4 regions of the Bacillus sp. CZDM1 genome follow, and region 3 is predicted to be linked to each of the others. Evidence: predicted binding sites of a transcription regulator. Region 3 holds the regulator's gene; each other region holds the start of a gene.

Region 1 (3,180 bases), on a different contig from region 3:
TTAGAAAATTCTTTAATGGATCCTCGACCCCTTCTTCTGCTAAATGAAGATTATACACCTGAAACACAACAAATGATTCAGGTGTTTCAAATGATAAAAAATGCTCAAAAAGAATTTGGCGTACGTTCGATATCCGTTTATCTTGTCAGTATGACTAAATCGCCTAGTGACTTACTTGAAGTACTTGTTTTGGCAAAAGAAGCTGGGATATATCGATTACATGCTGATGGGACGATTGAAAATCAATTAAATGTCGCACCATTACTTGAAACGATTGAAGACTTAACTGCCGGACCTAAAATAATGGAAACCTTGTTTAAAATGCCTGTATATCGTAATCATTTGGAAGTAATGAATGATCAACAGGAAATTATGCTGGGGTACTCAGACGGCAGTAAAGACGGCGGTACGTTAACAGCGAATTGGAAGCTATATAAAGCTCAGCTCGAAATTCATGAAATGGCAAACAAGTACCACATTGGATTGAAGTTTTTCCATGGACGAGGAGGATCTCTAGGACGTGGAGGCGGCCCATTAAACAAAAGTCTGCTTTCACAGCCGGCAGAAACGATTGGTGATGGAGTGAAAATTACCGAGCAGGGTGAAGTGTTATCATCTCGATATTTGCTTGAAGATATCGCTTATCGGAGCTTAGAACAGGCAACTTCTACACTAATGCTGTCAACAGCCCGTGTATCAAAAGAAGCAGAGCATGGAAACTTGAGGGATGAATCGTGGGAGTTAGCTATTGAAGAGATTTCCAGCATATCGCTAAAGAAGTATCAATCGCTTGTTTTTGGAGATTCAGACTTTTTAACCTATTTTAATGAAGCAACCCCATTAAGAGAACTTGGTGATTTAAATATAGGTTCAAGACCAATGAGTAGAAAGAATCGTGGTCGATTTGAGGATTTGAGAGCCATTCCTTGGGTTTTTGCTTGGACACAAAGCCGGCAGCTGCTTCCAGCATGGTATGCAGCAGGAACTGGTTTAGAAAGCTTTGCTTCACAAAGTGAACAAAATTTACAACAATTACAGGAAATGTATGAAAAATGGCCATTTTTCCGATCAACGATTGATAATCTCCAAATGGCTCTAATGAAAGCAGATATCACAACTGCTAAGGAATATTTATCACTGGTGGAGGATCAGAAAATCGCTGAGCGAATTTTTTCGAATATCCTTGAAGAATATGAAAGAACGAAAGCTATTCTTCTAAAAATAACAGGAGATAAAGAATTGCTTGATCATACACCAAACATTAAAGACTCGGTCTATCGTCGAAATCCTTATGTTGATCCATTAAACTTTTTACAGGTTGAATTAATTAAACAATTAAGGAAGCAGGACGAGCCTACTGAAGAATTAATCACCGAAGTACTTCTTACCATAAGTGGAATATCAGCTGGATTACGTAATACTGGTTGATTTAATTGCAGGCCGCACCCCAAACAAAGGGGGTGCGGTTTTTATTTTCATAATAGTAGGGTGAAGTTACTATTGAACAATTTGTGAATTTTTAAAAAATGAATGGGTATTCATTCATTTTATAGCGCAATTCGACAAATTCTTCATTGTTCAACATGATATATTTTAGCCAGAAAAGGTTAAGGGGGAAATTTGGAGTAGAAATCATTCCCATTTGAAAAGATTGATTTGGAGGGATATGCAATGGCAGTTGAAGAAAAAGTAGTTCAGGAAAAACAAAATGTTGAAGCGGGGATTGATATCTTAGCAAGAAATGGTGCAAAGGCATTAGCTGAATTTCGCTGCTACAACCAGGAAATGGTCGATGAAATCGTTAAGCAAATGGCATATACTGCACTTGAACATCACAAAGACCTGGCAAAGCTTGCGGTTGAAGAAACAAGAAGAGGCGTATATGAGGATAAGGTTTTCAAAAATATGTTCGCGACAGAATTTATTTACAACAACATAAGAGAAATGAAAACAGTGGGAGTCATAAGTGAAAATGAGCATGAGGGCATGGTAGAGATGGCTGAGCCAGTGGGGGTCATAGCTGGTATCATACCTATCACGAATCCAACATCCACTGTCATTTTTAAATCATTGATTTCCCTTAAAACCAGAAATCCAATTATCTTTGCTTTTCCTAAATATGCACAAAAATGCTGTGTTGAAACTGCAAAACTCCTTCGGGCAGCTGCATTAAAGGCAGGGGCACCTGAGAATTGCATCCAATGGATTGATACTCCCTCTCATGAAGCATTTCAGACTTTGATGAAACATCCAAAAATTTCTCTCATATTGGCTACTGGGGGACCTAATTTGGTGAAAGCTGCGTACAGTTCAGGTAAACCAGCACTTGGTGTAGGGGCAGGAAATGTTCCTTGTTATATTGAAAAAAGCGCCAATATTAAACGTGCAGTAAACGACATTATTCTATCCAAAACCTTCGATAACGGAATGATTTGTGCCTCTGAACAAGCACTTATTATCGACAATGAGATTTATGATGAAGTAAAAAGGGAAATGATCGATAACCATTGTTATTTCTTAAATAATGAAGAAAAACTAATGATCGAAAAGGCAGTAATAGACGAAAAGAATGCCTCTTTAAATCCGATGATTGTTGGATTGCCAGCATTTATGATTGCAAAAATGGCAGGCGTGAATGTGCCTGTAAATACTAAAATTTTAATTGCAGAATTAAAAGGTGTAGGAGCTAATTACCCGCTTTCATGTGAAAAATTAAGTCCTATTCTTGCCTGTTATAAAGTAAATAGTCTAGCTGAAGGGCTGCTAATCGCTGAAGAAACACTTGAATACGGGGGGCTTGGCCACTCTGCGGCAATTCATACAGTAGACCAAAATGTCATCGATACCTTTGCCCTTCGAATGAAGGCTGGAAGAATTATGGTTAATACACCATCTACTCATGGTGCTATTGGTGATATCTATAACACATCTTTACCGTCATTAACAATAGGGTGCGGAACATATGGAGGGAACTCGGTGTCTCAGAATGTCGGAGCAGCTAATCTAATTAACATTAAAAAAGTTGCAAAAAGGAGAAACATGACACAATGGTTTAAAGTTCCATCACAAATATTTTTTGAAAGAAACTCCATTCAAGTACTCTCTTCGATTCCAGGGATTTCAAAAATATTTATTGTAACAAGCTCAAGTCAAATGAAAAATGGATCGGTTGATAAAGTA
Region 2 (3,180 bases), on a different contig from region 3:
GACAAAGCAAAAGCAGCTGCATAAATAGAGTTACAAAAAGACGATTCGGTAATCTTACCGGGTCGTCTTTTGTATGCTTGGCAGCGCTTCGCTCTAATGGATGAAAGTCCCTAACATGCCGTTGTAGCGGAATTGTATAGCTGACAGGTAGTCTCCTAGAGCTTTTTTACTATTATTATATGATTTTTAGCATAAAAAGGGAAATTTTGGGTGAATAATGCTAAACTATTTATCGACAGAAATTTTTCTAAAAAACGATAAAAGACCTTTGTTACAAAGGGGTTGAGGTCGTTTTAATCAAACGATTAGTTAGGAAGAAACCAGTCGGAGTTTGCCGAATTTTCAACTATTGAAAATATCAATACTAATTTTTCCCAATATTTATAGTAAAATTGTATTGTGATTATTATTGGAAAATGAAAAAGCTTCTATGAGTTTTCCAATCAAGCCTCAGCTTAATACCTTTCTACTGGATTGGTTAAATAGTCTTTTATGTTAAAGGATGTTGATAAAGTGAGATATAAAGGCAGGATCGTAACATTTTTAATAGTTTTCCTAATAAATTTACTATATACAGCTTTTTATTTTATTAGAGATGGTTATGTAGACTGGATTGAGTATGCTGGATATCTAATATTGCTGCCACTTGCTTGGTGGTTTGGCAAGCAATACGATAAAGCAAAGTATTATTCTGACAAGGACCCTTTAACGGGAATTTATAATAGAAGATACGTTGAGTCCGCATTTACTACTATTAAATCTAGGATAGAACAAAATGGCCAGAGTGGTGCTGTTCTACTTCTCGACGTAAATGACTTTAAATTGGTCAATGATCATTTGGGACATAAATTGGGAGATGAATATTTAATTCTTATTACCAATCAATTAAAGAGAAGTGTAAGGAAAACGGATATCGTAGCCCGTTGGGGGGGAGATGAATTCCTCATTCTAGCACCTGAGGTTCGAAGAAAAGAAGAGTTGGAAAAAATGCTGGAGCGAATCCATCAAAATTTGAGACAGCTGTCATTCCATGATGTAAAAATAAGTGTTTCAATTGGCCCAGCCCTCTACCCTAAGCATGGAAAGGATCTTGATGACCTATTAAAAGTGGCTGATAAAAATATGTATCAAATAAAATCACAGAAAAAGCTAAGAGACACACTGGGCTAGCTAGTGTCTTTTAGCTTTTTTTGATAATTGGTTCGAATACTGGCGGATGGCGGAGAATACTGGCGGATGGCGAGAAACACTGGCGGATGGCAAGGAAATACTGGCGGATAGCGAGGAATAGTACTCGCTTTTTAGCGCTGTTCAAAATTCTGTCATATCATTTTGAACACATTGTGAAATTGTTCACATAACCATGTTTTAAACGTTGGAAACGAGTATAGTGTAAGTATAAAGAACAAACAAATATTGAAAGGCGGAATGACAAATGTTTAACCACTTTTTAAGAGAAAATAAAATCTCAGCAGCTATTTTAACCATTATCCGTTTATACCTTGGCTATGCTTGGTTCACAGCTGGCTTTCATAAAATTACAGGCGGCTTCGACGCTTCTGGATTCCTAAAAGGAGCGATTGCTAAACCGGTAATGGGTCCTGACGGCAATATGGTTTACGGCTGGTACGTGAACTTTTTAGAAAGCTTTGCATTGCCGAACATTGATGTCTTTAACTTCATCGTTCCTTGGGGCGAAACATTAATCGGTTTAGGACTTATGCTTGGATGTTTAACAACTGCAGCCATGTTCTTTGGTCTAGTAATGAACTTCAGCTTTTTCTTAGCAGGAACAGTTTCTCATAACCCAACTGATATCTTCTTAGGCTTCATCATCTTAACTGCTGGTTACAACGCAGGCAGATACGGACTAGACCGCTGGGTAGTACCATTCATTCGTAAAACAACAAAGACTTATACTGAAAAAAATAAAGCAGCAGCCTAACTAGTAGGTACAAAGAGATGATTCGTTCCCCCCGAATCGTCTTTTTTTTATATTAAAAATTACCCATACTGTTAAAAGGATTTGGGTGAAAAGAATCGATTTTAAGAATAGACGACAAAAAACGAAGATTTTGCTCGAATTTTGTCCGTGAACATTACGATTCTTTGAAGGGGGGTGAAATCGTGCACTTCCGCCAATTTCTTATATCAGCTTTAATGGTTGGTGCGGTAATGCTTTTTCCAGACAATGCTTTTGCTGAGAAGAATGAACTTCGTCCTCAAAAGGGACAAGCTCAGGCTTCAATACCTGAACAGGCTTCAATATCACTATCAGAACCAGCATCAGTACCAGAGCCTGCAACAATATCTGTACCAGCAAATGCCGAAGAGGACCAATCGCTGAACAAGACGATTCCTGAACATGCTCGTGAAAACCAAGCACAAGCAAAACAGCTCCCAGCCCAAAATACTCAAATTCAGGATGCGTTGGAAAAAGGTTTGCCAGAGCAGGCAAAGGGAAACGCGAAGTCGGTGGTAAAGAAGGCTGAGAAGGTTGTTCCGGGCAATGTCCCCGAACATAGCGAGGCTGTCCAGGCAAATCATACAGTAGAAAAGTTGAATCCTAAAAAATCTATCCAAGATACTGATAGTGAAGGTAAAGTCGAAAAAGTAAAACCAGAAAAGGTAGATACTATTGTCGACTTGCAAGATGAAGACTTAGACATAACAAAATCAGGATCCGTTGTGCAGGAGCCACAGAATGATCCTGCCAGCAAGGAAGAGATACCTAAGGTAAACCAAGCACTGAATCAAACACAGAGAAGCAACGGTTCAGGGGGTCAATCAAATGATCGGGTCAATCACGGGATAAATAATTTAAGCTTTTTGGATAAATGGTTTGAATGGAATCACTACTTTGAAATCAAACTTGCCCAGCCATACCTTACCCGGCAAGCCTTGATAAATACTCAATGGGTGAATGCTCCGCCATCGCCGCCGCCGCAGGCAGCTCCTTTATTAACCAATGTCACCCGCAGCTAAAAGCCACGGATCATGATAATAAAAGGAGCGAATTAAAATGAAACATTACTTAAACTCTAATAAAGTTGCTAAATCTTTTGTACTTGCAGGAGCATTATCGTTTGGAATTTTTGCTGGAGGTCAGTTTACGGAAGCAGCAGGCCCAGATCACACTAAAGCTGAAAAAACTGTTCAAGTGAAACAATCCAATAACGG
Region 3 (3,180 bases):
TTCTCCGCCATCATGGGACAGGTGCCCGGCTATAATTTTCAATAATGTCGATTTCCCTGCTCCGTTTCGCCCCACAAGTGCAACGCGGTCCCGCGTTTGTAATTCTAGTTTTATATTCGATAAAATTAGGTCTGCACCATAATATTTTGCTAGTTGATTCACTTGTAATAAAATCATTGTTTTTCACCTCAATCACTAAAATAAGTGTACCTTATTCGAAGAAAGTCGGCAATAAAGTGTCTTGGTGTTGGGGAAAATAAGAGAATATCTCTTAAGAAAAAAATGTAAATATTTTATCATTCGCTCAAGGTTTCACAGACAAATTTCGAAAAATATAGTATGATTTTATGGGAGGATACTGTTTATGTCTGAATTTACTCATTTTAACGAAGAAGGAAGAGCGAAAATGGTGGATGTTAGCGATAAGCCAGAAACGGCCCGTACGGCACTAGCTCATTCCAGTATTACGGTCAGTAAAGAAATTTATGATAAAATAACAAATAACGAAATGAAAAAAGGCGATGTTCTTGCTGTGGCTCAAGTGGCTGCAGTAATGGGAGCAAAGAAGACCTGGGATTTGATCCCGATGTGTCACCCGATTCCTTTAACAGGGGTAAATATATCCTTCTCATGGGAAAAGGAACATGATACCGCATATACATTAAATATTGCCGCTGCTGTCAAAACAAAAGGAAATACAGGTGTTGAAATGGAAGCGTTAACAGCTGCTTCCACATGTGCATTAACGGTTTATGACATGTGTAAAGCAGTAGATAAAGGTATGGTTATAGGAAAAACATATTTGGTTGAAAAAACGGGTGGGAAAAACGGAGATTTCCATAGGACGGAACAAGTTAGATAAATGATCAAACTATTTATAGGGGGTGGGAGAATATGAGTAATGAAACAATGAAAATACCACAAGCGACAGCAAAACGGCTGCCCTTATATTATCGATTTTTAAAGAATCTACATTCTTCCGGTAAACAGAGGGTTTCTTCTGCAGAACTAAGTGAGGCAGTGAAGGTGGATTCGGCAACGATTCGCCGGGATTTTTCTTATTTTGGAGCCTTAGGAAAAAAGGGATATGGCTATAATGTCAATTATTTATTAACGTTCTTTCGGAAAACATTAGATCAAGATGAATTAACGAAAGTAGCGTTAATTGGTGTAGGTAATCTTGGCACAGCCTTTTTAAATTATAATTTTTTAAAAAATAATAATACAAGAATTGAATGTGCCTTTGATGTGGATCCGAATAAGATGGGTACAACGATTCGTGATGTACCAGTGTTTCATATGGATGAGCTGGAGAAGGTTTTAAGCAATGATGATGTTCATGTAGCCATTCTGACTGTACCTGCTCCTGTGGCACAAATGATTACCGATAGACTTGTACATTCCAATATTAAGGCAATCCTGAATTTTACTCCTGCCAGACTGAATGTGCCGCCATCGATTCGCGTGCATCATATTGACTTGGCTGTCGAATTACAATCACTTATTTACTTCCTGAAGCACTACCCAACAGAGGAAACAGAAGAATAAGAGTAAAGACCTTTTCACGTATATAGTGAGAAGGTCTTTTTTTGTCGGATAAAAATATAGATGGAAACTTTACAAACGTAACAGTGTTATGTTACATTCGTTCTATGAAAGGGGTTTTCATTATGAGCGAGGAATTAATTTCGAAGAAGGATTTGTTGGATTTAGCCGGAATATCTTATGGGCAATTATATAGATGGAAACGAAAAGACCTTATACCTGAGGATTGGTTTATTAGAAAATCAACCTTTACAGGTCAAGAAACATTCTTTCCGAAAGTTAAGATCTTAGAACGAATTAATAAAATTCAACTTATGAAAGAAAACCTTTCTTTAGATGAACTAGCTGATATGTTTTCACCGAATATGGCTGATTTGCAGCTGGAGAAAGATGAATTAGTAAAGCGTAACATTGTTTCAAATACAGTGCTTGATTATTATTTAGAAATAGAAAAGGGCGGTCCTGCGTTTAATTTTTCACGAATCCTTGAAGTGTATGTTTTAGAAAAGCTGCTTCAATCAGGTGAAATTAATTTGGATGAAGGAAAAATGCTGTTACAGGTTTTACTAGACAATAAGTCAGTGATTAAGCAAAAGAACGCAGAATTGGTGATCACTCGGAAATTAGGTGTTTCATCTTGTCTATTACTTATTAATACAGAGAACTTCCAATTTGAACGGGGCACAAAAATAGTCACCCAGCTATCGCTAATGGCATGTATGGAAGAAATTAAATCGAAATTATTATAAAGGAGAATCAAATGGAGACGAAAAAAAGGGGAGACTTGCTCATAAATGGCTTTGGATCATCAAATGGCGGATCATTCAATACGGTCAGTATAAATGGTAAAGGCAGTGTTACAGGTGATGTGGAATGCTCGGAACTGGATTTTAATGGTTCAGGTTCAGTAACTGGGAACGTTGTTGTGAATCATGCGCGGATTAATGGACACGGAAAGATTAAAGGCAATATGGAGAGTCAGGTTCTAAGAGTTGATGGGACGGCGGGAGTGATAGGAAACCTGATTGTAAAGGAGCTGAAGGTATCAGGCAAAGTGAATGTCGGAGGGAAAATGAAAGGGGATGAAATAAAGATAAGAGGCAGGTTAACGGTGGGAGAAGATTGTGAAGCAGAAACGTTTAAAGCAGAATCACAATTTAGTATCGGCGGCTTGTTAAATGCTGATTTAGTGGATATCACTATTTTTGCTGATTGCCATGCAAAAGAGATTGGCGGTCAAACCATCCTAATAAAGCAAAAAAACTCACTTTTAGGCTTTTTTAAACCTTTTGTACGTACCCAATTGAAAACGGAATGTATTGAAGGGGATAAAATTGAGATTGAAAACACCAAGGCTGGGATTGTCCGTGGTAAAAATGTAGTAGTTGGAGCTAATTGCGAAATTGATGTGGTTGAATACTCGGGTGAATTTACAATGGATAAAAATTCGATTGTGAAGGACATCAGAAAAATATAGGTGAAGGGTGGAAGAGAAATGGAAAAAGGTCATAACCTAACGATTAATGGATCCGGGAATTACTCCGGGGGCCAATACGACAAAATTAGCATTAGGGGAGATGCCACGCTTGCTTCTGATGTAGAATGTTCTGCTTTCAATATCTTTGGAACGAGTGA
Region 4 (3,180 bases), on a different contig from region 3:
TATTCTCAAGCACTAAGCAGCTATCGTCTATAAAGGTCTTGTACTCTTTTTTCATCCCAATCGGTGAGCAGCCGCCGCGGATGTATCCGGTCCATTTCAGAATATCCTTAACGGGAATCATCTCGACATTCTTTTCCCCAGCAGCCTTTGCTGCTTTTTTTAAATCCAATTCCGACTCAACCGGAATCACATAAACATAGATACTTTTACTTGCTCCTTGAGCGACAAGCGTTTTGTATACATCACGAGCTTCTCTGCCTATCTTCGCTGCAACAGAAACCCCATCAATTTTTCCATCCTGATTATCATATGTAAGCACTTCATAGGCAATCTTTTTGCTATCGAGAATCCGAATTGCATTCGTTTTAACCTTTGCCATTTTCCTCATCCTTCATCTTTTTTACCATTATTATATCAATACTCCTCAGCCAAAATAAAAGACAAGGTAAGGAATGATAGGTTTCCTTACCCAGTGCTTTTTATGAACATCTAAATGATCGAATTCTGCTTAAATCAATTCCAAAGTATTCCCAACGGAACCTGCGCCAGCGATATCCAGCAACTGAATTCCGACCAACAAAGGTAGGATAAAACCAGAAGCTGTTCCCATTGTTTAACCAAACAAAGGTAAAGCGATAGAGGCAGCCTCTAATCGCACCAGGATCAACGGCGAATAATGAAGGTGATTCTTGTGGCGTGTAGGATGGTGGCGGTGAAGATGGCGGTCCATCTTGTTGTTGTCCTCCCCCAAACGGCGGGAAACCTTGCTGTCCACCACCAAATGGAGGGGGCTGGAATCCAGGCTGCTGTCCACCACCAAATCCAGGGGGAGGGAATCCAGGCTGCTGTCCACCGCCAAATCCAGGGGGAGGGAATCCAGGCTGCTGTCCACCGCCAAACCGTGAAGGGATATAGGGCATTTCATAACCATAATAATACAAGGGCATATTCCTCCTTTAATATGTTTTCCCTCTACTATATGTTTTCTGCCTAACATGGTGAGTGGTCAGCCATACTCTATAAAGCCCAACCATACACCTAATCTCCACATTGTTGTCACCCGTTTGTCACTCTATAAATCCATCATTATAGTAAAATAAAGGTAGCTAGAAAATACTTACAGTTGTGAATGAGGTAACCATTTATCAGGTTAATCCCTTTGTCACAGTTAATACAAAGAAATCATGTGAACTTCTTCACAATAATTACTATATATATTTAAAATAGAAAAGGGTGGCTTATATGAAGTATGATTTAGTCCTTTTACACGCACCAAGTGTTTATGACTTTCGAAAAAATTCCCTGCTTGCAGGACCCATAAGCGATGTAGTGCCGTCATCACCAGTATTTGAAATGTATCCCATTGGATTAACAAGTATTGCTGATTATTTAGAACGGTATGGACTTCGCGTTAAAATTATCAACATTGCCAACCGGATGCTGATGAGTGAGAAATTCGATGTAGAAAAGAAGCTTAAAAAAATCAATACACGTGCCTTCGGAATTGACCTGCACTGGCTGCCACATGCACACGGCAGTATTGAATTAGCTAAAATTGTTAAAAAACTGCACCCTGATACACCGATGATTTTTGGAGGCTTATCCGCTACCTATTATCATAAAGAGCTAATTGATTATCCATTTATTGATTTCGTTATGCGCGGGGACTCAACAGAAAAGCTTATGCTTCTCTTAATGAATAAATTAGAACTCGGAAATACTCATTATGCTGACATTCCAAACTTGACCTGGAAGAAAGGCAGCGAAATTGGCTATAATCCTATTACTTACGTACCAAAGGATTTAGATGATCTTGACGTACCAGGCTATCGCTATACAGTCCGCTCCGTGTTTAAATATCGCAACTTCCTGGATCCACTGCCATACAAGGGCTGGCTTGAATATCCCAACACTGCGTTACTAACAGCAAGAGGCTGTTCGCAAAACTGTCTCATCTGCGGCGGTTCAAAGGATGCCTATGATCAAAACTGTGGAAGAAGCTCTCTAGCACTGCGTTCACCAGAAAAGCTTATTGATGACATTCAGTTTATTTCACGCTTTAGCCGTGCACCAATCTTTATTCTGCATGATCTAAGGCAAGGCGGCCGTGAATATGTAAAAGAGTTCTTTAGCCGTCTTAAGCAGCTTAATCTTAAAAATGAAATCGTCTTTGAATTATTCCAATACGCCGGCGAAGAGTTTTTCCAAATGATGAATGACAGCTGTTCTAAATACAGTATTGAGATTACCCTGGAAACTCATGATGAAAAAATCAGACGTTATAATGGAAAATTCAATTGTACCAACCCTAAAGTAATCGAAACGCTTAACTTTGCCTTAAAGCATGGTGCTAAAAAAATAGACTTGTTCTTTATGACAGGTATTCCTAGTCAAACCTATCAAAGTGCCATTGAAAATATTGATTTTTGTGAGAAAATCCACCTTGCCTGCAATCAAGACCCTAGACTTTTCTACTTTGTGGCGCCGCTTGCACCGTTCCTTGACCCTGCAAGCCCGGCATTTGAAAATCCAGAGCTGCATGGCTTTAAGAAATTCTGTCATACCCTTGAGGACCACCGCAAGGCGATTACCCAGCCATCCTGGAAGCATATGCTCAGCTATGAAACGACACAAATGACACGTGATGATATCGTAAGATCTACCTATGATTCTGCTCAAAAATTAAATGAGTTTAAATTAAAATACGGTCTAATTGATCAAGCTGGCTACGAGGAAATCAAAGGCAAAATTGAAAAATCACAAGCCTATATTGAAAAAATTGATTATGTTCTTTCGCTGCCTGAAGAAGAGCAGAAAGCAGAATTGGATTTAATTCAGAAGGAAATTGAAGAGTTAAATAAATATAGTATTTGCGGTAAGAACGAGTTAAAGTGGGAAGTACAAAAGAATTATGCAAACTTTTTCTCCCTAGCACTAGTTGGCTTAGAGCAGCTATATGAAGAGTATGCAACAAAAATCAAACATTCCTTACAACCAAAGCTCCGTCATCAATTTAAACTAGAAACCGAACAACAAAAGGCAAAAATGTAAGAGAATGTTTCTGCTATCCGAGAGTGTTTTCCGCTATCCGAGAGTGTTTTCCGCTATCCGAGAGTGTTTTCCACTATCCGAGAGTGTTTTCCATAATCCGCAAAAAGACGTGTGAATTTTAACTCACAC

The links. The regulator Rex, encoded in region 3, represses fermentation and respiration genes when NADH is low (regulators of the CRP and FNR family bind a similar motif). The targets are predictions, from matches to a motif close to TTGTGAAATATTTCACAA.
Region 1: a site for Rex is predicted at 1,510-1,527, ahead of adhE (bifunctional acetaldehyde-CoA/alcohol dehydrogenase). Genes of this name have one in related genera too.
Region 2: a site for Rex is predicted at 1,342-1,359, ahead of ACY3XC_RS17780 (DoxX family membrane protein). Genes of this name have one in related genera too.
Region 4: a site for Rex is predicted at 1,185-1,202, ahead of ACY3XC_RS16190 (TIGR04190 family B12-binding domain/radical SAM domain protein). Genes of this name have one in related genera too.

What each region holds. Positions count from the first base shown of each region.
Region 1 is NZ_JBUESO010000003.1:36,728-39,907, forward strand. It holds gene ppc (phosphoenolpyruvate carboxylase) at 1-1,428, shown strand, start outside; gene adhE (bifunctional acetaldehyde-CoA/alcohol dehydrogenase) at 1,672-3,180, shown strand, end outside.
Region 2 is NZ_JBUESO010000007.1:247,016-250,195, reverse strand. It holds gene ACY3XC_RS17790 (DoxX family membrane protein) at 1-24, shown strand, start outside; gene ACY3XC_RS17785 (GGDEF domain-containing protein) at 514-1,170, shown strand; gene ACY3XC_RS17780 (DoxX family membrane protein) at 1,436-1,945, shown strand; gene ACY3XC_RS17775 (hypothetical protein) at 2,128-2,985, shown strand; gene ACY3XC_RS17770 (hypothetical protein) at 3,023-3,180, shown strand, end outside.
Region 3 is NZ_JBUESO010000013.1:5,881-9,060, forward strand. It holds gene ACY3XC_RS23000 (ABC-F family ATP-binding cassette domain-containing protein) at 1-177, opposite strand, end outside; gene moaC (cyclic pyranopterin monophosphate synthase MoaC) at 365-862, shown strand; gene ACY3XC_RS23010 (redox-sensing transcriptional repressor Rex) at 895-1,548, shown strand; gene ACY3XC_RS23015 (YhbD family protein) at 1,671-2,294, shown strand; gene ACY3XC_RS23020 (polymer-forming cytoskeletal protein) at 2,306-3,022, shown strand; gene ACY3XC_RS23025 (cytoplasmic protein) at 3,041-3,180, shown strand, end outside.
Region 4 is NZ_JBUESO010000006.1:243,051-246,230, forward strand. It holds gene ybaK (Cys-tRNA(Pro) deacylase) at 1-379, opposite strand, end outside; gene ACY3XC_RS16185 (hypothetical protein) at 480-947, opposite strand; gene ACY3XC_RS16190 (TIGR04190 family B12-binding domain/radical SAM domain protein) at 1,243-3,051, shown strand.